DNA from 2 places in the Plantactinospora soyae genome. Region 1 is predicted to be linked to the other one. Evidence: riboswitches for the same ligand, from Rfam matches in the RefSeq annotation. Region 1 holds a riboswitch; the other holds the start of a gene.
What was found. A riboswitch is a leader RNA that binds a small molecule or an ion and turns the genes downstream of it on or off. The one in region 1 is predicted to bind ZMP and ZTP.
Positions count from the first base shown of each region.

Region 2: it holds a riboswitch for ZMP and ZTP, as region 1 does, so the genes downstream of both, H4W31_RS30330 (glycine hydroxymethyltransferase) here and H4W31_RS05390 (bifunctional 5,10-methylenetetrahydrofolate dehydrogenase/5,10-methenyltetrahydrofolate cyclohydrolase) in region 1, are expected to answer to the same signal.

Region 1 is NZ_JADBEB010000001.1:1,199,107-1,214,652, forward strand. It holds gene H4W31_RS05340 (bifunctional glycosyltransferase/CDP-glycerol:glycerophosphate glycerophosphotransferase) at 1-1,977, opposite strand, end outside; partial or broken gene H4W31_RS05345 (DUF5941 domain-containing protein) at 2,226-4,220, opposite strand; gene H4W31_RS05350 (ABC transporter ATP-binding protein) at 4,220-4,954, opposite strand; gene H4W31_RS05355 (ABC transporter permease) at 4,966-5,793, opposite strand; gene H4W31_RS05360 (L-serine ammonia-lyase) at 6,081-7,451, opposite strand; gene H4W31_RS05365 (PspC domain-containing protein) at 7,726-7,932, shown strand; gene H4W31_RS05370 (DUF4230 domain-containing protein) at 8,006-8,821, opposite strand; gene H4W31_RS05375 (DUF397 domain-containing protein) at 8,956-9,150, opposite strand; gene H4W31_RS05380 (helix-turn-helix domain-containing protein) at 9,147-9,923, opposite strand; gene H4W31_RS05385 (hypothetical protein) at 10,398-10,757, shown strand; ZMP/ZTP riboswitch at 10,766-10,854, shown strand; gene H4W31_RS05390 (bifunctional 5,10-methylenetetrahydrofolate dehydrogenase/5,10-methenyltetrahydrofolate cyclohydrolase) at 10,883-11,776, shown strand; gene H4W31_RS05395 (sigma-70 family RNA polymerase sigma factor) at 11,884-12,387, shown strand; gene H4W31_RS05400 (ABC transporter substrate-binding protein) at 12,401-13,822, shown strand; gene H4W31_RS05405 (endo-1,4-beta-xylanase) at 14,029-15,195, shown strand; gene H4W31_RS05410 (hypothetical protein) at 15,293-15,541, opposite strand; gene H4W31_RS05415 (DUF1622 domain-containing protein) at 15,538-15,546, opposite strand, start outside.
Region 2 is NZ_JADBEB010000001.1:6,931,570-6,947,115, reverse strand. It holds gene H4W31_RS30365 (ATP-binding cassette domain-containing protein) at 1-2,315, opposite strand, end outside; gene H4W31_RS30360 (VOC family protein) at 2,462-2,872, opposite strand; gene H4W31_RS30355 (helix-turn-helix transcriptional regulator) at 2,878-3,327, opposite strand; gene H4W31_RS30350 (VOC family protein) at 3,488-3,874, shown strand; gene H4W31_RS30345 (PadR family transcriptional regulator) at 3,903-4,466, shown strand; gene H4W31_RS30340 (SDR family oxidoreductase) at 4,575-5,300, opposite strand; gene H4W31_RS30335 (hypothetical protein) at 5,547-6,263, shown strand; ZMP/ZTP riboswitch at 6,408-6,498, shown strand; gene H4W31_RS30330 (glycine hydroxymethyltransferase) at 6,520-7,971, shown strand; gene H4W31_RS30325 (SigE family RNA polymerase sigma factor) at 8,146-8,670, shown strand; gene H4W31_RS30320 (hypothetical protein) at 8,667-9,968, shown strand; gene H4W31_RS30315 (siderophore-interacting protein) at 10,093-10,962, opposite strand; gene cydB (cytochrome d ubiquinol oxidase subunit II) at 11,142-12,137, opposite strand; gene H4W31_RS30305 (cytochrome ubiquinol oxidase subunit I) at 12,188-13,645, opposite strand; gene H4W31_RS30300 (lysophospholipid acyltransferase family protein) at 13,904-14,692, shown strand; gene H4W31_RS30295 (poly(A) polymerase) at 14,762-15,546, opposite strand, start outside.

The DNA of each region.
Region 1 (15,546 bases):
CACCGACGGATGACCGGTCACGTCCGTCACCCGGTCCCCGACGTCCGGCGAGCCCACTGAGGCCGGCGTCCCGGAAGCGCCACCGCCGGCGGCCACCGCACCGGGATCGAGGTAGTGGCCCCGGATCAGCAGTCGGCCGGCCGGCCCGAGGACGTCGAGCAGCGCACCGGGATCGAACGGCGGCCAGTAGCCGGGATGGTGCTCCCGATGGGTCGGCGCGTACAGCACCACCCGGTCGCCGGCTGCGATGCCGAGCCGGTCCCGGACGGCCCCGATCTCCTCGGGCCCGGCGTTCACCAGCCGGTCGTTGCGCGGATAACCGGCCTCCAGGGTCAGGTAGTCCGCCGGATAGGCACGCTCCCACCTCTGGGTGGAGAAGGTGTTCGCGGTGACGCTGTAGTCCCAGCGGTCGATCCGGCGCAGCAGTCCGGGAAAACTCAACCCGGCCGCACCGCGCGGATAGCGCTGCTGGTCCAGCCCCATCACCTTTACCGGGGTGCCGTGGTGGGTCTGCACGTGCACCGAGCCGCGCCGCTTCACCACGTAGTCGGGGAAGTTGACATTGTTGATCAACCAGTGCGCCCGGGCCAGCGCCCGGAAGTACGGCCGGCTCCCGGCCACCACGTACGGCACTCCGGGCGGCAGGCTCGACACCCGGTCCCGCCGTACCACCCACACGCCCCGGATCCCGGGGGCGAGTTCGCGCGCCTTGGCGTAGATCGCCGCCGGATTACAGGCGTAGCCCCGGTACCAGTACGACGCGTACAGGGCCAACGTCGGATCGAGCGGAGCCCGCAACTGGGCGTGGTAGTAGCCCCGCAGCAGCGCCGCCCGGGTCAGCCGGCGGGCCCGGGAGAGCACGGCCGGCAACTGGACGGGCCGGGACAGCGGCGCCGGCAGCGGCGGCCGGACGCCCCGGGAAGGTGGCACGGCCAGCCGGGCGGCCCGGACCAGCGGGCCCGGCAGCGGCCGACGGGCGAGTCGGCGGGCGCTGCCCCGGGACCGGTGCACAGCGCGGAGCAGGACGTACGCCCGCCAGTGGCCGCCGGCCACCAACCGGTGCTTCAGCCCCTCCACCCCGCCCGGCACCCGGTACCCGTCCGGCGGCAGCCAGCGGCGGTAATCCGCGGCCACCTGTTCGAAGAACGCCCTGCGCAGCTGCGGCGAGACCCGCCGTCCGTTGCCCAGCACGATCAGGTAGTGCCAGACCATCCGCTCGAAGATCATCGGCCGGAGGTCGTCGTACTCCGGCCCCCACCGCCGCATCAGATCGAACACCCGTCGCCAGTGCGGGAAGACCTCGAAGTGCCGGTCGTCCAGGGTCCGGGTGATCGCGCCCGAACGCCGCTGCCGGTAGTTGACGCAGACCACGTCCAGCACGCTGATCCGGCGCGCGGCGAGCAGCGCCGGATAGCTGAACGAGACGTCCTCGTACCAGCCGGGGCCGAAGCGCAGGCCGAGGTCGACCAGGAACCGGCGGTGCACCACCTTGTTCCACGCGGTGTGCAGCACCCCGATCACCTCGGGCCGGTCCCGCACCCCGAAGACGGCGTCGCCGGAGTCCCCGATCGTGTCGTCCAGGCCACTGCCGAGCGTCCGGTTGTTCCAGTACGCCCGCACATGGTCGACGACCAGCACCTCCGGCTCGACCCGGCGCAGCCGCTCGGCCACCGCCACCAGGCAGCCGTCGACCAGCCAGTCGTCGCTGTCCAGGAACCAGACGTAGTCCCCGGTGGCCAGGTCGAGGCCGATGTTGCGGGCCTCGCCCAGCCCCACGTTCTCGTCCAGGGTCACCACCCGGACCCGGTGGTCCCGGGCGGCGTACTCGGCGACGATCTCGCCGCAGCTGTCCGGCGAGCAGTCGTCGACCGCGACCACCTCGACGTCCCGGACCGGCTGGTCGAGGATCGAGTCGAGGCAGTCGCGCAGGTAACCCTGGACCCGATAGACCGGCACGACGAAGCTGATCAGCGGCATCGGCGCCGGTCCCCCGCTGGCAGCGTCATCCGTTCCTCTCCCGCGCCGCCAGTCGGGGGTGGCCGATCACCCCGGCAGCGGCGTCATCCGTCCCGGTCCCGTTCCGCCGGGGAGGCACCCCGGTCCCATTCCCCGGAAGCCGGGACGTAGCCCTCGCGGGCCCCGGCGACCGCGAGCGCGTCGTCGGATCCGGGCTGTCCGTCCGTCCTGGTCTCGACAGCGGTCGGCTGTCGTGGGCCGGGGACGTCCCTGGGTACCCAGCCACGGAGCGCGTTCACCACGAAAATCGCCAATAGGTACCCGGCGAGCAGCAGCAGCACGATCCGGCCGGCGGGCGGGCCGACCAGTACGGCGACGGAGAGCACGATCAGCCGTCCGTCCCAGCCCAACCCGAGGGAGCCGAGCAGGGGCGCGCGCTCCCGCTTCTCCAGCCGGGCGGTGAGGTCGTAGTGCCGCAGCGCCAGCGCGAAGAGCAGCGCGAAGATCACCGCACCGTCGGCGTCGATCAGCACGCCGGCCGCGATCACCAGCAGGTACTCGGCGGCCCGCAGCGCGGCCGGCACCAGCCAGTCCAGCGCCCCGGCGTGTGGCACCGCCGCCGGCAGCCCGGCGAGCAGCACCACCAGGGTCGCCAGCGGCACCGCCCAGCGCGCGTGCCCGCTGCCCAGCCCGGCCAGGCCCGCGCCGAGCAGGGCCGCGCTGGCCACCGCCGCGAGCACGGCCAGCGGCAACGGCCCGGACAGGCCCGCGTTCCGACCGAGCACCGCCAGCCAGCGCGCCGCCGGCCCGTCGTCGCGGTGCAGCATGGTGTCCACCCGGGTCAGCACCGGAACCCGCATCGACCGGGCCCGCAGGGTACGCAGCGCCAGCGTGTACGCCGCCGCGAGCCCACCCCAGACCAGTACGGCGACCAGGCTGACCAGCGGACTGAAGATCGCCACGGTCAGCGCGATCAGGGCCCACCGTTCACCGATCGGAAAGACCACTGTCCGTTTCAGCCAGTACGTCAGCGAGCCGGTGTCGGCCTGCACCCGGTTCGACGCCTGACTGAGCCGGTCACCCAGCCCACCCGTGGCGCCCGGACCGGCGGCGGTACGGGGGCGCTTGGCCGCCTCGTCGTGCAGTGCGCCGTACCAGGTGTCGGTCATGTGCCGGACGGTTTGCAGGGTGATCGCGGCGATGCCGAGCGCCCAGCCGGGTCCACCGGCCCGCTCGACCCCGACCGCGAGGCCGGCGTAGACCAGGTACTCCTTGGCCCGGTCGGCGATGGTGTCCAGCCAGCCGCCCCAGGGACTGAAGTGCCGGGTGTAGCGGGCCAGCTGCCCGTCGACGCAGTCCAGCATGAAGCCCAGGTAGAGCAGGATCGCACCGGCCACCAGCGCCGGCCGGCCGCCGAGCGCGAAGAGCACCGCCGCCGCCACCGCGAAGGCCACCGAGATCGCGGTCACCCCGGTCGGGGTGAGCCGGAGTCGGGCGCTCAGCTTGGTCACCCATGGCGACCAGGTGCTGACGAAGTACGTGGTGAAGAAGTCGTCCTTCTCCTTCACCGAGAGCCGCAACTCGGCCCGGTCGGAGTCGACCGCGGCCACCGCCGCCTCGGCGTCGGCCAGCTCGGCGGGATCGGCGACCCGACGGGCGACGAGCAGGCGTACCCGGGAAGCGAAGATCGTGATCCCCGACCCGGCGGCGGAGTCCGGCCGGGCCAGCTCCGCGAGGAGCCGGTCCAGCACGGTCGACGTACCGCCGGGGCTGCCGACGGCGACGGCGCCGGCGGCAGGGGTGTGGATGCCGGTGCGGGCTTCCGCCTCGGCGACGGCGTGGGCCGCCGCGACCAGGGCGGGAAGGTCGGCCACGCCGACCCGTACCGCCCCGCCGGAGGCGCCCGTGGGGGCGGCGCCGAGGGTGTCGGCGGGCCCGGCGGCGACCACCTGGCCCCGGTCCTCGAGCACCGCGACCGGCCCGGCGTCCGGGTCGGGCAGCACCAGGGCCACCGTCCCGGGCATCGGGCTGGTGCCGAGGTGACGCAGTACGGCGGTGTGCGCGACCAGGTCGCCGGAGCAGAGCAGCACCGGCTCCCGGACGGTACCGGCCAGCACGGCCAGCTCCGCCAGATCATCGGTGAGTACGACGTCCCGGGCACCGGCCGCGCGCAACTGCTCGCGCAGTCCGGCGGCGAGTGGCTTGCCGCCGGCGAGGGTGAGGGGTGGGCCGGGCCGGGTCGGGGTGAGCAGGATCGCCAGCATCACGGCCTGACCACGTCGTGGTATGCGTCAAGTGCCTCGCGTATGGTGCCGTCCACCCGTAATCGTCCTCCGTCGAAATAGAGTCCCCGGGTACAGAACCGGGTGAGATCGTTTTCATTGTGTGAGACCAGCATCACGGTACGACCCTCGGCGATCAGTCCGTCGATGGTGTCGTAGCACTTCTTCCGGAAGTCGGCGTCGCCGACCGCCGTCACCTCGTCCATCAGCAGGATCGGATGCTGGAGCTGGGCGATCACCGAGAAGCCCAGCCGGACCTTCATCCCGGACGAGTAGTGCCGGACCGGGGTGTCGATGGCGTTGGCGATCTGCTCACCGGCGAAGTCGATGATCTGGTCGAAGTGCCGCCGGAGGAAGCTCGGGCTGAGTCCGTGCAGCGAGCCCACCAGGTGGACGTTCTCCCGCCCGGTGAGGTCGTTGGAGAAGCCGGCCGAGAGTTCCAGCAGCGGGGCCACCGCGCCGCGTACCCGGATCTCGCCCTCGTCGGGGATCAGCACCCCGGCGATCAGGCGCAGCAGCGTGCTCTTGCCGGTGCCGTTGCGGCCGATGATCCCGACGGTGTCGCCGGCATTCACCTCGAACGAGACCTCGCGCAGCGGCCAGAACACCCCGGCGGCCGGCTGCCGACCGCCCCGGTGGATGAACATCTCCCGCAGCCGCAGGTTGCGCCGCCGGTTGCGGACGAACCGGATGCCCAGGTTGTCCGCCTCGATCATCGCCCCGCCCACTAGAGCTCCTTGAGTACGGCGGGTTCGAGCCGGCGGAACACCCACCAGCCGGCGAGCAGGACGAGCAGGCTGCCACCGGCGGCCACCCCGAGCAGCCGCGCGTCGGGGAACTCGTCCGGGTACCAGACCGCGTGGTGGAGCTGGAAGATCCCGACCAGCGGGTTGATCTCGTACGCGATCTTCACCCAGTCGGGCATCGAGGATTCCCGGACCAGGGTCAGCGGGTAGATGATCGGGGTGGCGTAGAACAGGACCCGGGTGACCAGCCGCATCAGCCGCTCGATGTCCCGCATCAGCACGTTGAGCGAGGAGAGCAGCAGTGCGACGCCGATCAGCAGGGTCGCCTGGATCAGCACCGCGAGCGGCAGCGCGAGCAGCGTGACGCCCAGATCGATCTTTCCGAGCGAGGCGTACACGATCGCGACGGCGGCCAGGATCGGCAGCCCGGCGACGTACTCGGCGAACCGGCCGGCGACCCGGCCGATCGGGAACACCTCGCGCGGCAGGTTCATCGTGGTGATCAGCCGGGCCTGCCCGGTGAGCGCGTTGGTCGCCTCGCCGATCGCCGAACTGGTCCACATCCAGGCGAAGATGCCGGTGATCAGGAACAGCGGGTACGAGTCGGCGGCGTCGCCGAGGTGCCGGTTGGTGGCCGACTTGTAGAGCAGTCCGAAGACGAAGAAGTAGATCGCGCCCATCCCGAGCGGCTCGATCAGCGACCAGAAATAGCCCAGCACCGACTGCTGGTACTTCACGGCCAGGTCCCGCCGGACGAGCAGCCGGAGCGTGTTGCGGTGCGACCACACCGCCACCACGCCAGACGTCACAGCCGCCTCCCGCTCGTTCTGGTCGAGCCGCTCCGGCGCAGCCGCCGACGCGCCATAGGGTACCAGTCGGGAAAATCCCTAGAAAAACGACTAACCGGACTCGGTGCCCGCTCCGGCTTCCGGCCACGGACCCGCAACCCGACGAGGGCCCAACGCTACCGGACGCCCACCGCCGCGCCAGCTACCAGACACCCACCCGCCATCCGCCGCTCTCCATCGACCACGGGCAGTCCGGCCGCCCGGGGTCGCCGGGGTCGGCCGGACGTCAGGTGGTCAGGTGCGGGCGGTCAGCACTCGATGACGTTGACGGCGAGGCCGCCCCGGGCGGTCTCCTTGTACTTGACCTTCATGTCGGCGCCGGTCTCCCGCATCGTCTTGATCACCTTGTCCAGCGAGACCGCGTGCTCACCGTCGCCCCGCAGCGCCAGCCGGGTCGCCGTGATCGCCTTGATGCTGGCGACCGCGTTCCGCTCGATGCACGGGATCTGCACCAGTCCACCGACCGGATCACAGGTCAGACCCAGGTTGTGCTCCATGCCGATCTCCGCCGCGTTCTCCACCTGGGCCGGCGTACCGCCCAGCGCCTCGGCCAGCCCGGCCGCGGCCATCGAACACGCGGAACCCACCTCGCCCTGGCAGCCCACCTCGGCACCGGAGATCGAGGCGTTCTCCTTGAACAGCACGCCGATCGCCGCCGCGGCGAGCAGGAACCGGACGACGCCGTCGTCCGACGCCGACGGCACGAACCGGGTGTAGTAGTGCAGCACCGCCGGAATGATCCCGGCCGCACCGTTGGTCGGCGCGGTGACCACCCGGCCGCCGGCCGCGTTCTCCTCGTTGACCGCGAGCGCGAACAGCGTCACCCAGTCCATCACCCGGAGCGGGTCGGTGGCTCCCGGATCGGCCTCCAGGCCGCGGCGCAGTTCGGCGGCCCGGCGCCGGACCCGCAGCCCGCCGGGGAGCGTCCCGTCCCGCAGGCTGCCCCGCTCGACGCACTCCTGCATCACCCGCCAGATCTCCAGCAGCTCGGTACGGATCTCCGCCTCGCTCCGCCAGGACCGCTCGTTCGCGAGCATGATCCCGCTGATCGACAGCCCGGTCTCGGCGGTCAGGGCCAGCAGCTCGGCGCCGGTGGAGAACGGGTACCGCACCCGGGTCGTGTCCGGCTTGATCCGGTCCGCGCCGGTCGCGGTCTCGTCCACCACGAACCCGCCGCCCACCGAGTAGTAGGTCCGGCTCCGCACCGGTTCACCCGCCAGGTCGTACGCGGTGAAGGTCATCCCGTTGGGATGGAACGGCAGCGAGCGACGGCGGTGCAGTACCAGATCGCGGTCGAAGTCGAAGTCGACGCCGTGCGCCCCGAGTACGGCCAGCCGGCCCTCCGCCCGGATCCCGGCGACCGTCTCGGCGACCCGGTCCGGGTCGACCGTCTCCGGCGCCTCACCGAGCAACCCGAGCAGTACCGCGGGTCCACTTCCGTGCCCGTGCCCGGTCGCGCCGAGCGAGCCGAAGAGTTCGGCGTGCACCCTGGCCGTGCCGGCGAGCAGGCCATCGGCCTTGAGTCCGGTGGCGAACGTCCGGGCGGCCCGCATCGGACCGACGGTGTGTGAACTCGACGGACCGATCCCCACCGAAAACAGGTCGAAAGCGCTGATCATCGATACCCCTCCCGAGCCGGCGTCGTTGCCGGCCTTCGGCCCCGGCGACTCCGCCGATTACCCCCAGCATCGCCCCTGAGCTGCCGATCGGCGAGCCTACCCGGAGCCGGACGGCAGGTATCGGGGGCGGCCCGCCCGGGTACATACCTACGGGTACGGCATGTCCGGATCCCCCTCCGGACCGAGGGCGCCCGAGCGTGGCGTTCCTACCGTTGAAGACAGCCGCCGTGGAACCCGATGTGGTGGAGTTCCGGCGCCGAGTGAGGAGACGACGATGAGTCGCAAGCTGACCCGCCCCCGGGACAACCGAATGATCGCCGGTGTCTGCGCCGGCCTCGCCCGTCGCTTCGGCATGTCCGCCGGGATGATGCGGCTGCTCTTCGTGCTGTCCGTGCTGCTGCCGGGCCCGCAGGTGATCGTCTACCTGGCGCTCTGGATCATCATGCCGAACGAGGACCGCTACCTGGCCAACTCCCACTGACGCACTCCTTCCCCGAACATGAACAGTGCCGCCGGGTCCGCGACGGGACCCGGCGGCGCTGTCAGTTGGGCGGCTACGGCTGGGTGTAGGTGACGGTCACCTTCTCGTAGCCGAGCGAGCGGAGCAGCCCCTCCAGCATCTTGCGGGTGTTCTCCTGGGCCCGCTCGGTCAGCCCGCTGCTCTTGGCCGAATCCGCGATCTTCTGCTCGGCCTTCAGGTAGACCTCGCGCTGCCGGTTGGGGTCACCGCCGAAGACCTCCCCGAGCTGGTTGAGCACGCCGCGCTTCTCGGCGAAGACGTAGCTCCGCTCCAGGTCCAGGTTGATCTCCCCGAGCTGCGGTGCCGGAAGCTTGATCTCCACCGACTTCCGGTCCGCCGACTCGACCACCGCCCCTTCGGCGATCTTCCCGAAGTCGACGTACGAGTCGACGGTGCCCGCGCCGACGAACAGGGTGCGCTCCCCGAGCAGGAACTCCGGAACGTACTTCCGGTTCTTCTCCAGGTCGACGACGACCTCGAAGTTGCCTTCCGCCGCCACGTACCGGCTGAGGTCCTGGATGGACTTCAGCAGCGGCGGCTGGCTGCGGTCGGTCTCCTCCTTGGCGAACGGGTTCCGCAGGTCGGGCAGGAGCCCGCTGACCTGTACGCCGAGCACCAGTACGACCGCCAGGCCGATGATCCCGGCCAACAGCACCAGGCCCCGGCCCCGGTTGCCGCCACCGGCGGGCTCGGGACGGGACGTCTCCGGGTGCGAGGCGTCGGTCTCGAACGGCTCCGCGTGCTCCCGGTCGTTGCCCGCCCACGGATCGGCCGGGCCGGGTGTGGCCTGCCCCTTCGCGTAACCGGGGAACTCACGCGTGGGGTGGTTGACATCGCCTTCTCGGGACATCCGCCCTCACCGTCCTTGTCTCAGAAGCACCTGAATAGAACGGTACGGCCCGGGTACGACAGGCGCGAGTCGAGCCGTACCGACCCGAGGCGTACTCACGTCGGTGCAGGTCAGAGCGGTATTGCCGAGTACGGCTACGGCCGGCTGGCGAGCCCGGCGACGAACGAGCGCCAAGCGTCCGGGGCGAACGTCAACGCCGGTCCTGGCCGGTCCTTGCTGTCCCGGACCAGCACCCGGCCGGGCAGGTTGTCGGCGACCTCCACGCAGGTGTTTCCGCCGTTGCCGGACCGGGTGGAGGTGCGCCAGCGGGGGGTGGGATGAGTGTTCACAGTTCACTTCCCAGCTTCTCGATCAGCTCCAGGGAGGCGCGCTCGGGCAGGGCTTCGCCGAGCAGCACGTCCCACATGCGCCCCACGATACCGACGGCGTCCGGTCGGTCCATGACCTGACCGAAGACCCCGTCGATGTGTGCCACCTCGTCGCCATCCGGCAGGGTGGCCAGGACGAAACCGCCGGCCATTCCGGCGTGCCCGCCCGCGTCGGCCGGGATCACGTGCAGCCGGATGTGCGGCTGGGCGGCCAACTCCACCAGCCGGCCGAGCTGGGCTCGCTGGATGTCCCGGCTGCTGACCACCCGGCGCAGCGCGCCCTCGTCCACGATCGCGGTGAAGAGCTTGGGCTCCTCTTCGGTCAGCAGTGCCTGCCGTTCGAGTCTGGTCGCCAGCAGCCGCTCGACCTCGTCCGGCGTGTGCAGCCCGCTACCGGTCAGCACCGCGCGGGCGTACTCCTCGGTCTGCAACAGTCCCGGCACAAGCAACGGCTCGAACGTTCGCAGCCGGGTCGCCTGTTCCTCGATCGACCGCCACGGCGCGAACCAGCTCGGCGACTCCTGCCGATTCGCCGCCGCCAGCAACTCGGCCAGCAGGCCGGCGGTGCCCAACGCCTGATCGGCGGCCATCGCGAATGGCATGGTCGGCCGGCGCCTACCGGTCTCGATCGCCGCGATGGTGGACGGGCTGTAGTTGATCATCGCGGCCAGGCGTTCCTGTGAGACCTCGGCGCTCGCGCGGGCCGCCTTCAGGGCCCGGATCCACATCTCCATGTGCACACACTTACCTCTCCTGTAAGTACTCGACTGCGCTGTGTAGTACGCCCTGGCAGTCTGCCGTGCGGCGGCCCGGCGGTCCAGATTGGAATCAGCCGGACCGCGCGGACCCGATATCGACCAGGACGGGCGGACCGCGCGGGGACCGTCCCGGTACGCCTTCCAGCCGCGACGGCCCCCGCCTCCACGACCCGAAGGGAGGTCGCGGCAGATGACCTGGCCACGACGTACGCAGGAAGCACACCGACCGGACTGGCTGCGACTGTGGCGGTACTGCCGGTGCGGCCGGCGCCGGGACTGCCCCGGCGCGACTCCCACGCCGCCATCGCCGCCATCGCCGGCTCGCGGCCAGGACCGGCCGACCAACCCGGGACACTTCCGGGTCGGGAATCCCCCGCCTGGCCAGCCCGGTGCCGGCCGCGCCGATCGGCTCACCCCCGCGCAGACCCACGACGGACGGGGTGCCAGCCGATGACCGCCACCGCACCGGACCCGGAATCGCCGGGCCAACCGCCGACCAACGACACAGGCCCGCAGGAGCTGGAGCCGAACCAGCTTCCGCACACGCCACGGCGCCCGATCTGGCTCTGCGGGACGTGCGCGACCGAATGGCCCTGCCTGACCGTCCGGACCCTGCTGCCGCTCGACTATTACGACAGCCCTACCGCACTGCACGTGTACCTCGCCACCCTGCTTCAGGAGGCGGTCGAGGACCTGACCCGACTCAACCCTGACCCGGGGCCCGACCCGCAGCGGATGCACGCCCGCTTTCTGGGCTGGGTGAAGCCCTGGCTGGACATCACCCGACGACGGGCCGGCGGGCCGGACTAGGCTGGTCGGCGGCGGTCCGCGACTGGCGTCGGGTGGAGCACCACCGGGAAACGGTCCGCCGGGCTCGACTCCGTCGCCGTACGCCTGGGTGCCGGGGCTTTTCCCGCGACAGAGGTGGAAGCCCCGTGACCAGTACTGGTACGCCGCGCACCGCCCGGCTGCTGCCCGGTGGACCCGTCGCCGAAGCGGTCCTCGCCGACGTGGCCGCCCGGACCGCCGCACTGCGCCGGGCCGGTGTGGTACCGAGCCTGGCGACGATCCTGGTCGGCGACGACTCGGCCAGCGTCGGATACATCCGGATGAAGCAGCAGCGTGCCACCGAACTCGGCTTCGCCTCGCCGCACACCCAGTTGAGCGGTACGGCCAGCCAGGCGGACCTGGTCCGGGCGATCAGCGCCTACAACGACGACCCCGGGGTACACGCCATCCTGGTCCAGCACCCGACCCCGGCGCAGATCGACTACCCGGCCGCCATCTCGGCGATCGACCCGGACAAGGACGTCGACGGGCTGCACCCGGAGAACCTGGGTCGGCTCGCCACCGGGCAGCCCGGCCCGGTGCCGTGCACCCCGGCCGGCATCGAGGCGCTGCTCGCCTTCTACGAGGTCCCGGTAGCCGGCCGCGACGTGGTGGTGCTCGGTCGGGGTACGACGCTCGGCCGTCCACTCTCGCTGCTGCTGAGCCAGAAGCGATCCACCGCCGACGCGGCGGTGACCCTCGTGCACAGCGGCGTACCCGGCTGGGACCGGCACACCCGGCGCGCCGACATCGTGGTCGCCGCCGTGGGCGTACCCGGAATCGTCCGGCCGGAGCACCTGCGGCCCGGCGCGGTCGCGATCGGCGGCGGCGTCCGGTACGCGGGTCGCCGGCTGCTGCCCGACCTCGACGAGACATGTGCCGAGGTGGCCGGCGCGATCACCCCGCGGGTCGGCGGGGTCGGTCCGACCACTGTGGCGATGTTGTTCCGGAACGCCGTCGAACTCGCCGAACGGCTGACCGCCCGGTCAGCACAGGTCTGACCGGAAGGCCGACGGCGCACAGCGGTGATGTACCGGTCCGCAGCCGATAGGTTCGACCCAACGGATTGACGACATTCGGCGTCCGGCGTACCGGAGGGGGGACCTTGATGGCCCGTGGTGCGTTCGGCGACGCCGAGGAGTTCGCTCGGGCGCGCCTGGACGCGCTGCGGCGGTTCGCGTACCTGATCAGCGGCAGCGCCGCCGAGGCGGACGACCTGGCCCAGATCGCGGTGGTCGAGGTCTGGCAGCGGTGGCGCAAGGCCGGGGACAACCCCGAGGCGTACGCCCGGCAGGTCATCGTGACCCGGAACGTGAGCCGGTGGCGACGGTCGCGCCGGGAGGTGCCGAGCGACGAGGTCGACCACCGGCCCGACGATCCGGCCGGAGCCGTGGTGACCAACGGCGCGCTGTGGCAGGCGTTGCAGGAACTCGGCAAGCCCGAACGCACCGTCGTCGTGCTGCACGTGCTCTACCGGTACACCTTCAGCGAGATCGCGGCGATCTGTGGCGATCCACCGGGCACGGTTTCCAGCCGGTACGCGAGGGCCAGACGGGCCCTGCGAACACATCTGGCAACCACCCAGCCGGCGATTCGGAGCGCACGTGGCTGACAAGATCGGGCCTGTGGAGGATGGGAGGCTCGCCGAGGAGGTCGTCGCCACCCTCACCCAGGCGCAGGCCGCGCTGCCACCGGCCGCTCCCGGCGCCATCGCGACGATCCGCGAGCGCTACCGGCGCAGACGGCGGCAGCGCGCCGGGCTCGCCAGTGCGGCGGTCGCGATCCTGGTCCTGGCGGTCACCCTGACCGGGGCGGAACTGACCCGGGGGCGGGGGCTGTCTCCGGTGCCCCCGGCGAACGGCGGTACGGCGACGATCCGGGTGTGGGCCATCACCCCGCCGGGGCAGGACTCGGCCCTGCGGCAACTGGTGGACCGGTACAACAGGTCGGCCGAGGCCGACGTCGAACTGTTCACCTTCGGCAACGACGACTACAAGGAGAAGCTGCGTACCTCGGTCGACTCGTCGGACGGCCCGGACGTCTTCGTCAGCTGGGGCGGCGCCACCCTCGCCCGGCTCGCCCGTGCGGGTCGACTGGCCGACCTGGCCGGGCCACCGGCCGCCGTCGACCGGTTCCTGCCCAGCGCCCTGGCCGGCGGCATGGTCGACGGCCGGCAGTACGGACTGCCGATGAGCGGTACGCATCCGACGGTGCTCTTCTACAACAAGGACGTCTTCACCCGGTCCGGGCTGACTCCGCCGCGCAGTTACGCCGACCTGCTGTCCCTGGTGGACGAGTTCAAGTCCGACGGGATCACCCCGTTGGCGCTGGGCGGCGCCCAGGGCTGGACGGAGCTGATGTACGTGATGTACCTGGCCGAACGGATCGGCGGCCCCGGGACCACCGCCGACATCGTGGAAGGCCGGCCGGGCGCCTGGTCGAAACCGGCGGTGGCGCAGGCGTTGCTGGCCGCGCAGGATCTCGCCGAGCGGGGCGCGTTCGGTGACGACTTCTCCTCCCTCGGCTACGACGACGGCGGCGCGCCGCGCCTGCTGGCGACCGGGCGGGCCGCGATGCAGCTGATGGGAACCTGGGAGTACCCCACCCAGCTGGCCCAGAATCCGGACTTCGTCCTCGGCGGCCGACTGGGCTGGGTGCCGTTCCCGAGCATGGCCGGCGGGGCGGGAAACCCGGCGGACCTGGTCGGGATTCCGGCCCAGTACTTCTCGGTCACCGCCGCCAGCCGACACCGGGAGACCGCGATCGAGTTCGTCCGGGACGTCACCGCCGACGCCTACCTCGACGACCTGGTCACCGACGGCGAGGTGCCCCCGGTCACCGACGCCGCCGACCGGCTGCGGAGTACGGACCACGCCGGGTTCGCCGTCTCCGTGCACGAACTGGTGGCGCGGGCGCCGTCGTACAGCCTCGCCTGGGACCAGGCGCTGGAGCCGGGCACCGCGACGAGGTTGAACGCCAACCTGCAACGGCTGTTCCGATCGGAACTCACCCCGGAGCAGTTCGCGGCGGCGATGGCCGGCGGCTGACGTACGGCCACATAGCACCATCGACGACGTTCGAGAAGGCCACGACCGCGATCGATTGGTGTCGGATCTCCGACAGCACGACGTGCAGCAAATCGATGCCCGGCTCGCGTTCCGGGAGGGATGCACGCGCACCCGTCCCCCGTGCGTGACAACGCCGGCCCTGCCGGCAACTGGCTACGAACCACACCCGTGGAGGTTTCGAACGGATGAGAAAGTTTCGGATCGTTCTCGTCGGCGTACTGGCCGCCGGTTCGCTTTACTCGATCGGACCATCGACCGCCACCGCCGCGCCGACGAAGGTGACCGGCGGGATCGCCGCGCAGGTGGCGACCGGAGGCAGCGTCGCGCACGTACCCCCGGCCCCGTCCACGGACCTGCCGCTGCGGACGCTGGCCCGCGAGCACGGCCTGGGCATCGGCACCGCGGTCGACATGACCGCCCTGGACGCCGACCCCGAGTACCGCTCCCGGGTGGCCCGGGAGTTCTCCGCGGTGACCGCGGAGAACGTGATGAAGTGGGAGTCGCTGGAGCCGGCCCGGGGTGAGTACAACTGGGCGCCGGCCGACGAGCTGGTCGACTTCGCCCGGCGCAACGGGCAGAAGGTGCACGGTCACACCCTGCTCTGGCACAACCAGCTTCCCGCCTGGCTGACCCAGGGCGTCGCCGACGGCTCGATCAGCCCCGCCGAGCTGCGTACCATCGTCCGGAACCACATCACCACCGTGGTGAAGCACTTCCGGGGCAAGATCCGCGCCTGGGACGTGGTCAACGAGGCGTTCACCGACGGCGACAGCCCGGTACTGCGTGACACGATCTTCCGGCAGCACCTCGGCCCGAACTACATCGCCGACGCCCTGCGCTGGGCGCACGCCGCCGACCCGAGCGCCAAGCTCTTCCTGAACGACTACGCGACCGACAACATCAACCCGAAGAGCACCGCGTACTACGAGCTGGCCAAGCAACTGCTCAAGCAGCGGGTCCCGCTGCACGGCATGGGCTTCCAGGGCCACCTGGACCTCCAGTACCCGCTGCCGATCGACGCGCCGGAGAACCTGCGCCGGTTCGACCGGCTCGGCCTGCAGACCGCGTTCACCGAGGTCGACGTGCGGTTCTTCCTGCCGGTCGACACGTACAAGACGGCCGGACAGGTGGGCAGCTTCAACACGCTCCTCCAGGCCTGCCTGCTCACCCCGCGCTGCGTGATGTTCACCGTGTGGGGCTTCAGCGACAAGTACTCCTGGGTTCCCGGCTGGTTCGACGGCCAGGGCTCGGCCACCCCGATGGACGAGAACTTCCAGCCCAAGCCGGCCTACCGGGGCCTGCAGCAGGTACTCGCCGTCGCCTCGGACCCGAACAGTAGGCGCGGCTTCTAAGGAACGGTCGGGAACGGGCACGCGGCGATGCCCGGCCCCCGACCACCAGCGGCCCGCCGTCGAGCCCCACCTGCTCGATGGCGGGCCGCGCCCCCACTCACTGTCCGGCGTCCGGTGGCTGGCGCGGCCTCAGCAGGACAGCCGAGACCACCTGGCGGAGCAGGACGATCACCGCGGCACTGGCGAGATCGATCCAGCCCTGCGCGGCGGCGAGCCGGATCAGGCCGGCGGCGGTCAACAGGTCGAGCAGCACCCGGATCGCTACCCGCCAGGAGCCGGTCGTCAGCAGGACCACCGCCGCCGAACCCAACGCCAGGGCGGTGACCAGGGTGCCGAGCGGCTTCATCGATG
Region 2 (15,546 bases), 5.7 Mb from region 1:
AAGACGATCTGGCCGCCGTCGTGGCCGGCACCGGGACCGAGGTCGATGATCCAGTCGGCGTGTGCCATGACCGCCTGGTGGTGCTCGACGACGATGACCGACTTGCCGGAGTCGACGAGCCGGTCGAGCAGGCCGAGCAGGTGCTCGACGTCGGCGAGGTGGAGGCCGGCGGTCGGTTCGTCGAGGACGTAGACGCCGCCCTTCTCCGCCATGTGGGTGGCCAGCTTGAGCCGCTGCCGCTCGCCGCCGGACAGTGTGGTGAGCGGCTGGCCGAGGCTGAGGTAGCCGAGCCCGACGTCGGCGAGCCGGGCGAGGATGGCGTGTGCGGCCGGGGTGCGCGCTTCGCCGGTGCCGAAGAATTTCTCGGCTTCGGTCACCGACATCGCGAGTACCTCGCTGATGTTGCGGCCGCCGAGGTGGTATTCCAGCACGGCGGCCTGGAACCGCTTGCCCTCGCACTCCTCGCAGGTGGTGGCGACGCCCGCCATCATCCCCAGGTCGGTGTAGATGACGCCGGCGCCGTTGCAGTTGGGGCAGGCGCCCTCGGAGTTGGCGCTGAACAGCGCCGGTTTCACGTCGTTGGTCTTCGCGAACGCCTTGCGGATCGGGTCGAGTAGTCCGGTGTACGTCGCCGGGTTGCTCCGCCGTGAGCCGCGGATCGCGCCCTGGTCGATCGATACGACGCCCTCGCCGGCGGGGATCGACCCGTGTACGAGTGAACTCTTGCCGGAGCCGGCGACGCCGGTGACGACGACCAGGGCCCCGAGTGGGATGTCGACGTCGACGTCGCGCAGGTTGTGCGTCGTCGCACCGCGGATCTCGAGTGTGCCGGTGGGCGTCCGCACCTTCTCCTTGAGGGTGGCCCGGTCGTCGAGATGGCGGCCGGTGATGGTGCCGCTGCTCGGCAGCCCTTCGACGGTTCCTTCGTAGCAGACGGTGCCGCCCGCCGTACCGGCGCCGGGGCCGAGGTCGACGACATGGTCGGCGATGGCGATCGTCTCCGGTTTGTGTTCGACGACGAGCACCGTGTTGCCCTTGTCCCGTAGTCGCAGCAGGAGGTCGTTCATCCGTTGGATGTCGTGGGGGTGCAGGCCGATGGTGGGCTCGTCGAAGACGTAGGTGACGTCGGTGAGCGAGGAGCCGAGGTGGCGGATCATCTTGACGCGTTGCGCCTCGCCGCCCGACAGGGTGCCGGCCGGTCGGTCGAGCGAGAGGTAGCCCAGCCCGATCTCGACGAATGATTCGAGGGTCTTGAGCAGCGTGCTGAGCAGTGGTGCGATCGACGGTTCGTCGAGGTCGCGGACCCAGTCGGCCAGGTCGCTGATTTGCATGGCACAGGCGTCGGCGATGTTGATCCCGCCGATTCGTGAGGAGCGGGCCGCCTCGCTGAGCCGGGTGCCGCCGCATTCGGGGCAGCTGGTGAAGGTGACCGCCCGGTCGACGAACGCCCGGATGTGCGGTTGCATCGCCTCGCGGTCCTTGCTGAGGAACGACTTCTGGATTTTGGGGATCAGGCCTTCGTAGGTGAGGTTGACGCCTTCGACCTTCACCTTGGTCGCCTCCCGGTAGAGGAAGTCGTTCATCTCCTTCTTGGTGAACGTGCGGATCGGCTTGTTCGGGTCGAGGAAGCCGGATTCGGCGTAGGTGCGTACGGTCCACCAGCTGTCGGACTTCCAGCCGGGGATGGTGAAGGCGCCTTCGGCGATCGACTTGTTGTCGTCGTAGAGCTGGGTGAGGTCGATGTCGGAGACGCTGCCCCGGCCTTCGCACCGGGGGCACATGCCGCCGGTGATGTTGAAGTCGCGGCGCTCTTTCACGGTGCGTCCGGCGCGTTCCATGGTGACCGCGCCGGCGCCGCTGATCGAGGCGACGTTGAAGGAGAAGGCCTGGGGTGAGCCGATGTGTGGCTGTCCGAGTCGGCTGAAGGCGATTCGTAGCATGGCGTTGGCGTCGGTGGCGGTGCCGACGGTGGAGCGGGTGTCGGCGCCCATCCGCTGCTGGTCGACGATGATCGCGGTGGTCAGTCCTTCGAGTACGTCGACCTCGGGCCGTGCCAGTGTCGGCATGAAGCCCTGGAGGAAGGCGCTGTAGGTCTCGTTGATCATCCGTTGGGATTCGGCGGCGATCGTGCCGAAGACCAGTGAGCTCTTGCCCGAGCCGGAGACGCCGGTGAAGACCGTGAGTCGACGTTTGGGGATTTCGACGCTGACGTCCTTGAGGTTGTTCACGCGGGCGCCGTGTACGCGGATCAGGTCGTGGCTGTCGGCGGCGTGTGGCGCGGGCGCCTGCGTGTCCGTCCTCGTGGCCTTGCTCATCGTGTCTCCATCTGCTCGGGCGGGGGCGTTGTCGCGGTCCCCCGGCGTCGTCTGGTTCGCCGCCTGCCGGTGGCGGGGTAGGCGCGCTCGGCGGTCCGGGGGGTGTTGCCGTCGGGTCGGTGGTTTGTCCGGGGTGGCCGGACGGCTCAGCGCAGTTCCTGGATGCGGATGAGGTTGCCCGCGGGGTCGCGGACGGCGCAGTCGCGGATGCCGTACGGCTGTTCGGTCGGTTCCTGGACGACCTCGGCGATGCTGGCCTGTAGCCGTTCGAAGGTGCTGTCCAGGTCGGCGGTGGCCAGGAGGATGCCACCGTAGGTGCCCTTGGCCATCATCTCGACGATGGTGCGGCGTTCGTCGTCGGTGATGCCGGGGTCGGCGGCGGGCGGGTGCAGCACGATGGAGGTGCCGGGCTGGTCGGCGGGGCCGACCGTGATCCAGCGCATTCCTTCGTATCCGACGTCGCCTCGGACCTCGAAGCCGAGGGTGTCGCGGTAGAAGGCCAGGGCGGCCTCGGGGTCGTCGTGTGGGAGGAAGCTGGCGTGGATGGTGACGTTCATGGTGCTCAGGCTAGTTCTGGCTCCGGAACGCGGGCTTCTCGATTCCTGACCGGTCTGGTCACCTGTTTGGCGAGGCAGGACGGGATTCCGGCTGTCGCGAGCGCCGCGTCGCGCCGGTAGGTGCTGGGGGGTACGCCGACCAGTTCGGTGAAGCGGGTGCTGAAGGTGCCCAGTGAGGAGCAGCCGACCGTGAAGCAGACTTCGGTGACGCTGAGGTCGCCGCGGCGGAGCAGGGCCATCGCGCGTTCGATGCGTCGGGTCATCAGGTAGGCGTACGGTGACTCGCCGTAGGCGCGCCGGAACTCGCGGCTGAGGTGTCCGGCGGACATGTTGACGCCGCGGGCGAGTGCCTCGACGTCCAGTGGCTGGGCGTGTTCCCGGTCGATCCGGTCGCGGACGCGGCGTAGCCGGGCGAGGTCGCGCAGCTGGTGCGTGGCGGCGGATGTGCTGGTCACCTGCGGAATCGTGCCACGTGGTGTCGGCGTTGACCAGTGCGTCGGGGTGTTTCGGGGGTTCCTGTCCGGCCTGCCCGATCTCTCACTAGCTAAATTTGGCTACTCCGGTGATACGCTGCCGAGCAGGTAGCCAAATTTAGCTAGTGAGGAGACCGTTTCGATGTCGACAGTGACGCCGTACGTGATGGTGGACAGCGCCAACGCCTTCGGGGAGTTCATCAAGAGCGCCTTCGGGGCCGAGGTGTCCCACGTCGTTCCCCTGCCCACGGATCCCGAACGGGTGATGCACGCGCAGGCGCGGATCGGCACCAGCGTGCTGTTCTTCGCCGATTCGGGACCCGACGGCGGCCGGTGCCTGAGTTCACCGGCCGAGCCGGTGCACGTCCAGCTCTGGACCACCGTGCCCGACGCCGAAGCGGCCTACCAGCGGGCGGTTGCCGCCGGTGCCCGGTCGGCGATGGAGGTCACCGGCCAGGACGACGGCAGCCGGATGGGCGGCTTCGTCGACCCGTTCGGCACACTGTGGTGGGTCAGCACCCCCGGCTGACGATCGGTTCGAAGGGACGAGGACGCACATGTCGGCGGTTCGACTTCTCGTGCTCGGTGCGGTGCGCCGGCGTGGCCGGGCACACGGCTACCAGGTCCGCGCCGATCTGGAGGCCTGGGGGGCGCACGAGTGGTCGAGCGCCACCTCGGGCTCGGTCTACCACGCGCTCAAGGCGATGACCGGGCAGGGTCTGCTGCTGGTGCACGAGACCACGCCGAGCGCGGCGGGCGGACCGCCGCGGATGGAGTACGAGGTGACCGGGGAGGGCGAGCAGGCGTACCTCGGTATGTTGCGTGACGCGCTGTCCAGCCGCGATCCGCGGTTGGACCTGCTCGCCGCCGCGGTGGGCCTGATCGACGATCTCCCCCGGTCCGAGGCGGTCGAGCTGCTCCGGCGGCGTGCCCGGGCGATGGACGAGTGGCGGGCGAGCATCGCCACCCAACTGCCGCCGGACACCGATCTGCAGACCTGGGGTCCGGTCGGCGAGGTCGTCGGGTTGTGGCTGCACACCGCCGAGAGCCGGGCGGAGTGGACCCACCGGCTGATCGGCCGGCTGGACAGCGGTGCGTTCCGGATGGCCGGCGAGGACTGAGGCAGGTCGGTACGGCACGGTCCGGGCCTGCCCCACGGCGAGTGCGGCCGGGGCGGCCCGGTCCGGGAAGCCGTCGGGGCCGACGGAGGCGTCCCGGGGCCGGGTCGGCTACATGCCGCCGGCGACTTTGAGTACGGTGCCGGTGGTGTACGAGGCGGCGTCGCCGAGCAGCCAGACGATCGCGGCGGCGACCTCGTCGGCCCGGCCTGGACGGCCCAGTGGGATGCGGTCGGCGGCCCGGTGCGCCCGGTCGGGTACGCCGGAGAGGGTGTGGATCTCGGTGTCGATGATGCCGGGCGAGACCCCGTTGACCCGGATCCGGGGCGCCAGTTCCTTGGCCAGGCCAATGGTCAGGGTGTCGGTGGCGGCCTTGACGGCGGCGTAGTGCACGTACTCGCCAGGGCTGCCGAGGGTGGCCGCGACCGAGGAGACGTTGACGATGGCGCCGCCGTCGCCGAGGCGGCGGGCGGCCTGCTGGGCGCAGAGGACGTAGCCGACGAGGTTGACGTCGACGACCCGGCGCAGGTCGGTCAGGGTCAGGTCGACGAAGGGCCCGATCGGGCTGGTCACCCCGGCGTTGTTCACCAGGCCGGTCAGTTCCCCCAGTTTTCCGGCCGCGTCGAACAGGTGGCCGACCTGGTCGGGGTCGGTGGTGTCGGCGCGTACCGCGATGCCCCGCCGGCCGGCGGCGTGGACGTCACGCAGTACCGTCGCGGCGGCCTCGGCGTCGCTGCGGTAGCAGAACGCCACGTCGTGTCCGGCGGCGGCGAGTTGTCGGACCGTCGCGGCGCCGATTCCACGGCCGCCGCCGGTCACCACCGTCACCGGGGCCACGGTCGCCTCCTCGCCTGGGGCCCGACGGCCCCACCAGGAGGCGATCCTGCCAGGTGGGGTGCGCGGCGGATGGCCTGTTCCGGTGTGGGGGCGCTCACAGCGCTCGTCGACGTCCGGCTCGGGGCGCCGGGTTCGGCACCGGTTCCGAGTTTTCTGATGATCTCGATCCGGTGTGTCCGTCTCGACGTTGTCGGGCCGGCCTGGTAGTAAGTCAGGAATCAAACAGGTGTACGGAAGAGGGATCTGATGGCTGCCGCGCGTACCGCCGACCAGGGGTTGTCCACCGAGGAGTTGCAGCAGATCAGGGACGCGTTGGCGGGCGGCCGCAAGCCGAAGGTGTTGTTCACCGAGGCGGCGGGGCAGATCGCCGGCCAGCTCGGGCAGGTGGTCGAGTTGACCGACCCGGCGGTGTCCGAGGAGTGGGTGGTGGTCCGGTTCGGCCGGGACGAGTTGCCCTTCTCCCCCACCGATCTGGCCGTCGCGCCTCGTGGTGCGACGACGCGGCGGGTCGCGGCCAGGTCGGAGCCGGTGCCGGAGGCGGCGCCGGAGCCAGAATTCAAGATTGTCAGGGAGCCGGTGCCGGCGCCCCGCGAGGAGGCAGTAGTGACCGAAGTGGACACTCCCCCGGCTCCGTCGGTGGACGCCGAGGCCAAGCCGGCGCGTCGGCCGGTGAAGGCGGCGAAGCCGAAGGGACCGGCGGGGCTGACCGTCACCCTGACGTACGCCGAGGGTGAGTGGACGTTGGCGGCGACGCAGGGGACGAAGTCGTTGGCGAAGCCGTACGTGATCAAGCCGGCCGAGGCGCTGAAGATGGTGGGCCTGATCGATGTGCCGGGGGTGCACGAGGCGGTGGAACAGATCATGTCGGTCGAGCGTCGGGAGGCCGAGCAGCAGGCCGAGAAGTTGCGGGCCGAGCTGGCCGAGATAGAGGCGCGGCTGGCCGAGCTGCGCGACGCCGGCTGAGCCCGGTTCCGGATGTGTCTCCACCCGGCGGGGTTCCCGCCGGGTGGGGCCGGTGGTGTGGCACCGCGTTTCCTCGGGTGTGGTCGTACCCCGACGTTGCGCGGCGCGGATGGTCGCGGGGCCCGGTGCGGGTTGGTAGGCTCGGCCCCGGACCGTGACTGGCGCGCTGGGATGGGGTCAACCATCGGGAAGCGGTCCCGTCGAGTGACGTGTGCCGAGCGCCTGGGCCGAATTCTCTTCCTGCCCAGGAGGTCTTGTGGCCAGTCAGGTGTCCGAGCTCAGCTCCGAGTCCGTCGCGTTCCGTTCGGCTCTGGATGTGGTCCGGTCGGTGGAGCCCCGGGTCGCCGACGCGATCGGCGCGGAACTCGTCGACCAGCGTGAGTCGCTGAAGTTGATCGCCTCGGAGAACTACGCCTCGCCCGCGGTGCTGCTGGCGATGGGTAACTGGTTCAGCGACAAGTACGCCGAGGGGACCGTCGGCCGGCGGTTCTACGCCGGTTGCCGCAATGTCGACACGGTGGAGTCGATCGCCGCCGAGCACGCCCGGGAGCTGTTCGGGGCGGCACACGCGTACGTGCAGCCGCACTCGGGGATCGACGCGAACCTGGTCGCGTTCTGGGCCGTACTGGCGGACCGGGTCGAGGTCCCGGCGCTGGGCCGGGCCGGGGTCCGGCAGGTCAACGAGCTGACCGAGCAGGACTGGGCGGTGTTGCGGCGGCAGCTCGGCGACCAGCGGATGCTGGGCATGTCGTTGGACGCGGGTGGGCATCTGACGCACGGGTTCCGGCCGAACATCTCTGGCAAGATGTTCGATCAGCGCAGCTACGGTACGGATCCGACGACCGGGCTACTCGACTACGACGAGGTACGGCGGATCGCCCGGGAGTTCCGGCCGCTGATCCTGATAGCCGGCTATTCGGCGTATCCGCGGCGGGTGAACTTCCGGTTGATGCGGGAGATCGCCGATGAGGTGGGCGCGACGTTCATGGTGGACATGGCGCATTTCGCTGGCCTGGTGGCCGGGAAGGTGTTCACCGGTGACTTCGATCCGGTGCCGCACGCGCACATCGTGACCACGACGACGCACAAGTCGCTGCGTGGCCCGCGCGGCGGGATGGTGTTGTGTGGACCGGAGTTGGCCGCGCAGGTCGATCGGGGCTGCCCGATGGTGCTCGGTGGACCGTTGCCGCACGTGATGGCGGCGAAGGCGGTCGCGTTGGCGGAGGCGCGGCGGCCGGACTTCCAGACGTACGCCGCCCGGGTGGTGGAGAACGCGGTGGCGCTGGCCGAGGGGTTGGCGCGTCGGGGCGCGTCCCTGGTCACCGGCGGTACGGACAACCATATGCTGCTGCTGGACGTGTCGGGCTACGGCCTGACCGGGCGGCAGGCGGAGGCGGCGCTGCTGGACGCCGGCATCGTGACGAACCGGAACTCGGTGCCCCGGGACCCGAACGGCGCCTGGTACACCTCGGGGATCCGGCTCGGTACTCCGGCGCTGACCAGTCGGGGTCTCGGCGTCGCGGAGATGGACGAGGTGGCCGGGCTGGTCCACGCGGTGCTGGCCGGTACCCGGCCCGACGCCGGGCCCGACGGTGCCGCGTCGAAGGCACGGTATCTGCTCGACCGGGCGGTGGCGGACCGGGTCGCGGGTCAGGCGGCCGACCTGCTGGCGAACCATCCGCTGTATCCGACGATCGATCTCGGCTGACGCCCGCCGTCCCCGGCGGTACGACGCGGCTCGCCGTCGTACCGCCGCTCCGGTGTTCCCGCCGGTCCGGTGCTCCTGCAAGTCCGGTGGGAACGGCCGTGGCCCGGATCGGTGTGGCGGTAACCCGTACCGCCTCTCCCGGTGTCTTTAAGGGCGACGAGACCGGGAGGCGGGATGCGAGACTCGCGTGGCGCGGAGTTCGACGACTTCGTCCGTACGAGGTCGGTGACGCTGTTGCGGGTCGCCTACCTGTTGACCGGAGACCGGCACGAGGCGGAGGACCTGCTCCAGGAGGTGCTGGAACAGGTCTACCTGCACTGGCGTCGGGTCAGGACCGTGCCGGAGGCGTACGCCCGGCGGGCTCTGATCAACCGGGCGGCGAGCCGTTGGCGTCGGCGGGCCCGGCGGCCGGAGCGGGCGCTGGGCGACATCGACCCGTCCGCGCCGGACGGTACCGAGAACGTGCTGCTCCGGGAGCTGGTCGTCGCGGCGCTGCGGGTGCTGCCGCACCGGCAGCGGGCGGCGGTCGTGCTCCGTTTCCTGGAGGACCTGTCGGTCGCCGACGTCGCCGCAGCGCTCGACTGTTCCGAGGGCGCGGTGAAGAGCCATACGGCCCGGGGGTTGACGCGGCTGCGTGCCGCGCTGGCCGGGTCGGGTCTCGTCGTGCCTGTCTCCAACGATTCCGGAGGTTCACGATGACGATCAGTGACGGCGATGTGCGGATCGTCCTGCAGCGCGCGACGGATCACCTGGCGGGCCCGCCGAATCTGCTCGACGAGGTACGCCGGGGTGGCCGGCGACGGGTCGTACGGCGGCGCAGCGTCCTGGCCGCCGGCCTGGCGGTGGCCGCGGCGGCGTCGACCGGCGGGATGCTGCGGTACCCCGGTGGCCGGGACCGGGTCGAGTTCGCCTCCCCGCTGTTCGACCAGCCGACCCGGGGCGACCTGGCCGGGAACCAGCTGTACCGGCGGCGACTGCTGGAGGTGTGGCGGCGCCACCTGGAGCGGATCGAGGCTCGGGTGGCGGGTGATCCGCACGTGGTCTGGGCCGGCACCACCCCGGCCGGGGCGACCGCCTACGTCATCGCGCGCAGCGCCGACAACCCGGTGGTGTCGAAGCCGGACGGTGACCGGCTGGTCGGGTACGCGGCGTTCGTGGAGTCGGTCGAGGACCGGTACGAGGTGATGACGGTGGAACAGGTCACCGACGCCGGCATGGACGGCAATTCGCGGGCGGCGCTGCTCGGCGACGGCCACGACGTACTGCTGGTGTTGGACGACGGCCGGCCGGTGGAGTTCTCCCCGGACCTGTCGTTCGGCCCCGACGGGAGGATTCGGCGTACGTTCCGGCCGGTGGTGTTCCGGGACGGGGCCGCGGTGCTGGAGGTGCCGCCGCAGCGGACGAGGGTCACGTTGGCGTTGTCCCGTACCCCGGTCGACCCGTCCAACTTCGTGCACGTCAGCAACACCTCGGAGATCCTGTCGGTGGGTGGCCGGCCGGAGCCGACGCGGATCGTCCACACCATGCCCGGGGCGGGGCCGGCGTGGGGCGACGATCCCGGGGAGGTGGCCGCGCGGCACCTCGGCGAGGCGGAGGCGCTCGCCGAGTTCTACGACCCGATCGGTACCCACCGGGCCGGCACCGGGCCGGAACTGACGGTGTACGGGGTCAGCCCGGACGGCAGGTGTCTGCTGCTGCGGACGATCCAGTACGACGACTATCCGGCCTGGGCGATGGCGATGCTCGGACCGGTCGGGACGCGGCTGCGGGTGGTGGCCAGCGGGATCGTCGACTGGACCGCGACGGTGCCGGTACGGCTGCGGCTGCCGGACGGGCAGGGCACGCTGGTCGCCGCGCCGGGTGCGGCGTTCGGTTACCGGCTGGCCGAGGGGCGGTGGGAAGACGCCGGCCCGGATGTCGCGCTGGTGCCCGCCGCCGCCGTCGACCTGCGGGTGGACTCGCCGAACGGGACCTCCAGCACCGGTCCGCTCGACTGACTGTGCGGTGGGCCGGGCGGGCGGAGTACCGGGGGATGCGGAAGTGCCGCTGCCGACACACCCGGGGGGTGTCGGCAGCGTGGGACACTTCGTCGGGTCGGCGGCGACTACTGGTCGGGTGGCGTCAGTTCGGGCCGGGTGCGGCCGAGGCGTCGGCGAGGCGTTCCCGCGCCTCGACGAGGTCCTCTTCGGTCGGGGCGTCGTCCTGGGTCAGGGTGAGCCGCCAGTAGCCGGTGAAGTCGACCGACCGTCGGGGCAGCCGGCGCTCGCCGACGAGGTGCCGGCGGAGGGCGCGTACGGTGCCGGACTCGGCACCGAGCCAGGCGAAGACGGATCCGGGTGGGAAGTCCGCGCCGCGTACGGCGTCGGTCAGCAGGGTGCCGTGTCCGGCGGGGTGGTCGCCACGGTGCAGCCAGCGCAGGGTGACCTCGCCCCGGGTGTCGAACCGTTGTTCCTCGGACCGGTCGCGGACCTCGACGAAGGCGAGTGCGCGGGTGCCCTCGGGCAGCGCCTCGATGATGGTGCCGAGCGCGGGAAGTGCCGCCTCGTCGGCGGCCAGCAGGATCCAGTCGGTGCCGGTGAGCGGGACGGGGCGGGCGAAGACCGGTGACGGGCCGAACATCGCGAGGGTGTCGCCCGGGGTGGCGTGCAGCGCCCAGCGGGTGGCCGGTCCGGCGTTGTGGTGCAGGGCGAAGTCGATGTCGATCAGCGTCCCCTGCGGATGGTGGGCCCGGATGGTGTAGCTGCGGGTCCATGGTCGTTCGGGTTCGGGGATCGCGGTGAACGACTCGTACCAGCGGTAGAGGTCCGGCCCGGGCTCGGGCATTCGGGGCCGGGACTGACCGGGCCGGGGGAAATAGAGTTTGACCTGTTGGTCGGGCCCGTCGAGGTGGAGGTCGGCCAGGTCGTCGCCGGTGAAGCTGACCCGGGCCATGTGCGGCGTGATCCGCTGTACGTCGGCGACCCGGATGTGCCGGATCGGTAGCTGCGTCATCGAGCCCTCCGAAGGGTGCGAGCAAGGTAGTTGGTCGATGCCCTCTGCGGGGCTGCCAGGTTCAATTGTTTCATTGAACCGCCCGTTGAGACTCTGGCATGATCATCTACCGGTGGTGGCGTGCTTCCTGGGTAGCAGGCCTCAATGCGCGTCAACCGTCGGAGGGCTGGGTGTCGCCGTCAGCCCGGGATGTTGGCGACGCCGATCCGCTTGCGGAACACCCAGTAGGTCCAGCCCTGGTAGGCGAGCACGAGCGGGGCGAAGACCACCGCCACCCAGGTCATGACCTTGAGGGAGTAGGCGCCGGCGGCGGCGTTGGCAACGGTCAGTGTGCCGGCCGGATCGGTGGTGGAGGGCAGCACGTTCGGGAACAGGGCGGCGAACAGGGTCGCCACGGTCAGCCCGATCGCGGCGGCGGTGCCGACGAAGGCCCAGCCCTCCCGGCGTACCCGGGTGGCGGCCAGGGCGCCGACCAGCGCGACGGCGGCACCGGCGGCGAGTCCGACGGCGGCCGGGGTGTGCCGGATCGTCAGGCTGACCGCCAGGAAGGTGCCGGCGAGCAGGGCGGTGGCCAGCGCGGCACGGGCGGCGAGCCGGCCGGCGCGGTGCCGGACCTCCCCGGTGGTCTTCAGGGCGAGGAAGACCGCGCCGTGGGTGACGAAGAGCGCGGCGGTGGTCGCGCCACCGAGCAGGGCGTACGGGCTGAGCAGGTCGAGCAGGCCGCCGGCGTAGTCGTGGTCGGCGGCGAGCGGTACCCCGCGCAGGAGGTTGGCCAGGACGATCCCCCACAGCACGGCGGGGAGCAGGGAGCCGAGGAAGATCGCGGTGTCCCAGCGGGCCTTCCAGGCGGCGTCGGCGCGCTTGTGCCGGTATTCGAAGGCGACGCCCCGGAAGATCAGTGCGAGGAGGACCAGCAGCAGCGGCAGGTAGAAGCCGGAGAAGAGGGTGGCGTACCAGCCGGGGAAGGCGGCGAAGAGCCCTCCCGCGGCGGTGATCAGCCACACCTCGTTGCCGTCCCAGACCGGGCCGATGGTGTTGATCAGTACGCGTCGTTCCCGGTCGTCACGGCCGAGTACGGGCAGCAGGATGCCGACGCCGAAATCGAAGCCCTCCAGGATGAAGTAGCCGGTGAAGAGCGCGGCGATGAGCAGGAACCAGACGGTGGGCAGGTCCACGGTGGACTCCGGTCGGGTCGGTCGGGCGGGGTCGGCGTCGGCGTAGGGGTTCAGTAGGCGAACGCGAGCGGTCTGTTCTCGTCGTCGGTGCCCGGGTCGGGCTCCGGGGCCGGCTCGACGTCGGGCAGGTTGGCCTTGGCGTAGCGCAGCAGCAGCCGGACCTCGACGACGGCAAGGGTGGCGTAGACGAGGGTGAAGGCGGTGAACGAGGTGAGTACCTCGGGCAGGGAGACGCTGCGGGACACGCCGTCCCGGGTGAGCATCTCGCCGAAGACGACCCAGGGCTGCCGACCCATCTCGGTGAAGATCCAGCCGAAGCAGTTGGCGGCCAGCGGCAGGATCGGCATGACCAGGCCGGCCCGGAACAGCCAGCGCGAGGTCGGGGTACGGCCCCGGCGCTGGGCCCAGAGCACCCAGAGCGCGATCGCGGCGGCGGCCAGTCCCAGGCCGATCATGAACCGGAAGCTCCAGTAGGTGACCGGGATGATCGGGGTGTAGCCGCCGGGGCCGTACTGGCTGACGTACTGGGCCTGGAGGTCGTTGATCCCGCGTACCTGGCCGTTCGGGTCGCCGGTACCCAGGATGGAGAGCAGGTAGGGGATCTTGATCGCGAACAGTTCGCGGCTGCCGTCGAGGCTGCCGACGGTGAGCACGGAGAACGACGCGGGCGACTCGGTGGTGTAGAGCGCCTCGGCGGCGGCCATCTTCATCGGCTGCACCTGCGTCATGATCTTGCCTTGCTGGTCCCCACTGATCACGACGGCGACCGCGGCGGCGAGGGTGACCCACGCGCCGAACCGGGCGGCGAACCGGAACGCGGCCCGGTCCTCCCCCGCCCTGGTGGCCTCCGGACTGGTGGTCTTCGCGGCCGGGGTGCCGGCGGGGCGTCGCAGGTGCCAGAGCGCGACCGAGACCATCAGCGCGCCGGCGACCAGGAAACAGCCGGCCAGGGTGTGCGGGAAGGTGACCAGGGTGACCTTGTTGGTGAGTACCGCGACGATGTCGGTGAGTTCGGCGCGGCCGGTGTCGGGGTTGATCCGGTAGCCGACCGGGTTCTGCATCCACGAGTTCGCGGCCAGGATGAAGTACGCGCTCAGGGTCGAGCCGAGCGCGGCGGCCCAGATGGTGGCCAGGTGTACGCGCCGGGGCAACCGGTCCCAGCCGAAGATCCACAGTCCGATGAAGGTGGATTCGAGGAAGAACGCGAGGAGGGCCTCGATCGCCAGCGGGGCGCCGAAGACGTCGCCGACGAACCGGGAGTAGTCGCTCCAGTTCATCCCGAACTGGAACTCCTGCACGATGCCGGTGACGACGCCCATCGCGAAGTTGATCAGGAACAGCTTGCCGTAGAACTTGGTCAGCCGCAGGTAGCGCGGATCTCCGGTGCGGTGCCAGCGGGTCTGCAGGACGGCGACGAGCACCGAGAGGCCGATGGTCAGCGGCACGAAGAGGAAGTGGTAGACGGTGGTGACACCGAACTGCCATCGGGCGACGTCGAGCGCGTCCACGCGAACCCCCAGATGTTTACTACGCGACGTAGTAAATACTACCCGCCGTCGTAGATGACGTCGCTGGGAGGTCGGTCACGTCCGGCACGCGCCGAATGGAGCGACGCCTGGGACAGGTACACCCGCCGCGCCACGGGCGGCCACGGCGGATCCCGGGCCGCCGGGACGACCGAGGTGCGCGGGCGGGTGGGGCGCCGGTGTCCGGGTACGACGCCCCGGCGTACAGGACGGCCCGCGACGTGCGACGATCAACCGCTGATGGACACCACCACCGCCACCGACCCGTGGCGCGCCCCCCGCCTCTGGCTGTTCCTCCAGGTCGTCGCCCGGGGCGTCGTCGGACTGGTCGCCCGGCTCCGGGTCACCGGCGACGTGCCGGACGGACTGCGGCACGGGCCGCTGATCCTGGCCGCCAACCACATCAACCCGTTCGACCCGGTCGTGCTGACCGCCGCCTGCCGGGTACGCCGGATCGCACCCCGGATCATGGCGACCGGCGGGGTGTTCCGGGCGCCGATCTTCGGCGCCGCCATGCGACACAGCGGACACATCCGGGTCGACCGGCGTACCCCGACCGTCGGCCTGGCCCTCGAACACGCGGCGGCGGCGGTCGCCCGGGGATCCGTCGTCCTGGTCTATCCGGAGGGGCGGATGGGGCTCGACCCCGGCATGTGGCCCGAGCGCGGAAAGACCGGAACCGCCCGGCTCGCCTTCGCCAGCGGTGCCACCGTCGTACCGGTGGCGCAGTGGGGGGCACACGAGATACTGCCGTACGTCGCGCCCCGTGGAGTGCTGCGGGCACTCGGCCGGGCACTGGTACGCCGACCGGTGATCCGGGTGCACTTCGGCCCACCGGTCGACCTCGGCGGAATCGACCCGCTCGGGCCGGGCGCCGCCGCCCGGGCCACCGAGGCGATCGTCGACGCGCTCACCGACGCACTCGTGCCGCTGCGCCCCGACGAGCCGGACCTTCCCCGGTACGTCGATCCGACCCGTCCCACCGAGACCCGACGCCAGCACCGGCGCAGCCGTCCGAACGGCTCCTGAACCCGATCTGGCGTACGGCGGGCTCAGGGGGCGGCGGCTCAGGGCGTCCAGCCGAGCGGGGCAGTACAGCTAGTCGTGCGTACCCGTGGCCGGCAGGCCGTCGCCCGGCACCCAGTCGACGCTGGTACCGGGCAGCCCGGCCAGCCAGGCGTCGGCGACGGTGCCGAGCCGGTACGGGTCCGGTGGCGCCTGACCGAGCCCGATCGCGTACCGGGTCACCCCGGATCCGGACTCGTACGGCCGGGGCCAGGCGTGCGCGTCCGGCACCCCGGCCCGTTCCAGGGCGGTGAGCAGGGCGCGTATCCGACCCCGGACCCGGCCCAGCGTCACCTGAGAGGACTCGCCCCCGACCGCCCGTACGGTCAGCACCGCCCACGCCGCGTGCCGCTGCCGCAGCGGTGGCGGCGACAGCAGGTCCGGCCGGGAACCGGGACCGGCCGCCTCGACGAGTTCCCAACCGTGGTGGAACTCCCGGACCAGCAGGTCCCGCCCGCCGGCACCGACCTGTCCGGTGCAGGACCGGACCGGCGCGGACGGGGTCAGGATCCGGACGGGCTCCGCGAGCTCGGTCTCCGGCGGGTTCGGCCGCAGGGCGACCGGTCGACGCCAGTCCCAGGTGGCCCACTCGGCGAAGAAGTGCCGGAGCAGGTCGGCCCGGGGCAGGTCACCGGCGTCGCAGACCGTTCGCGCCGCCAGCACCGTCCAGGCGAGGCCCGGCAACCCGCCGAACGGGGCGGAGTCCAGCCCACGGGCCCGCGCCCACGCCTTCACCTGCCGGGCCAGCCCGAGAAAGGCGGACCGGCGCGCACCCACCTCGGCGAGCACCGCGTCCGCGTCGCTGACCGCGCTCAGGG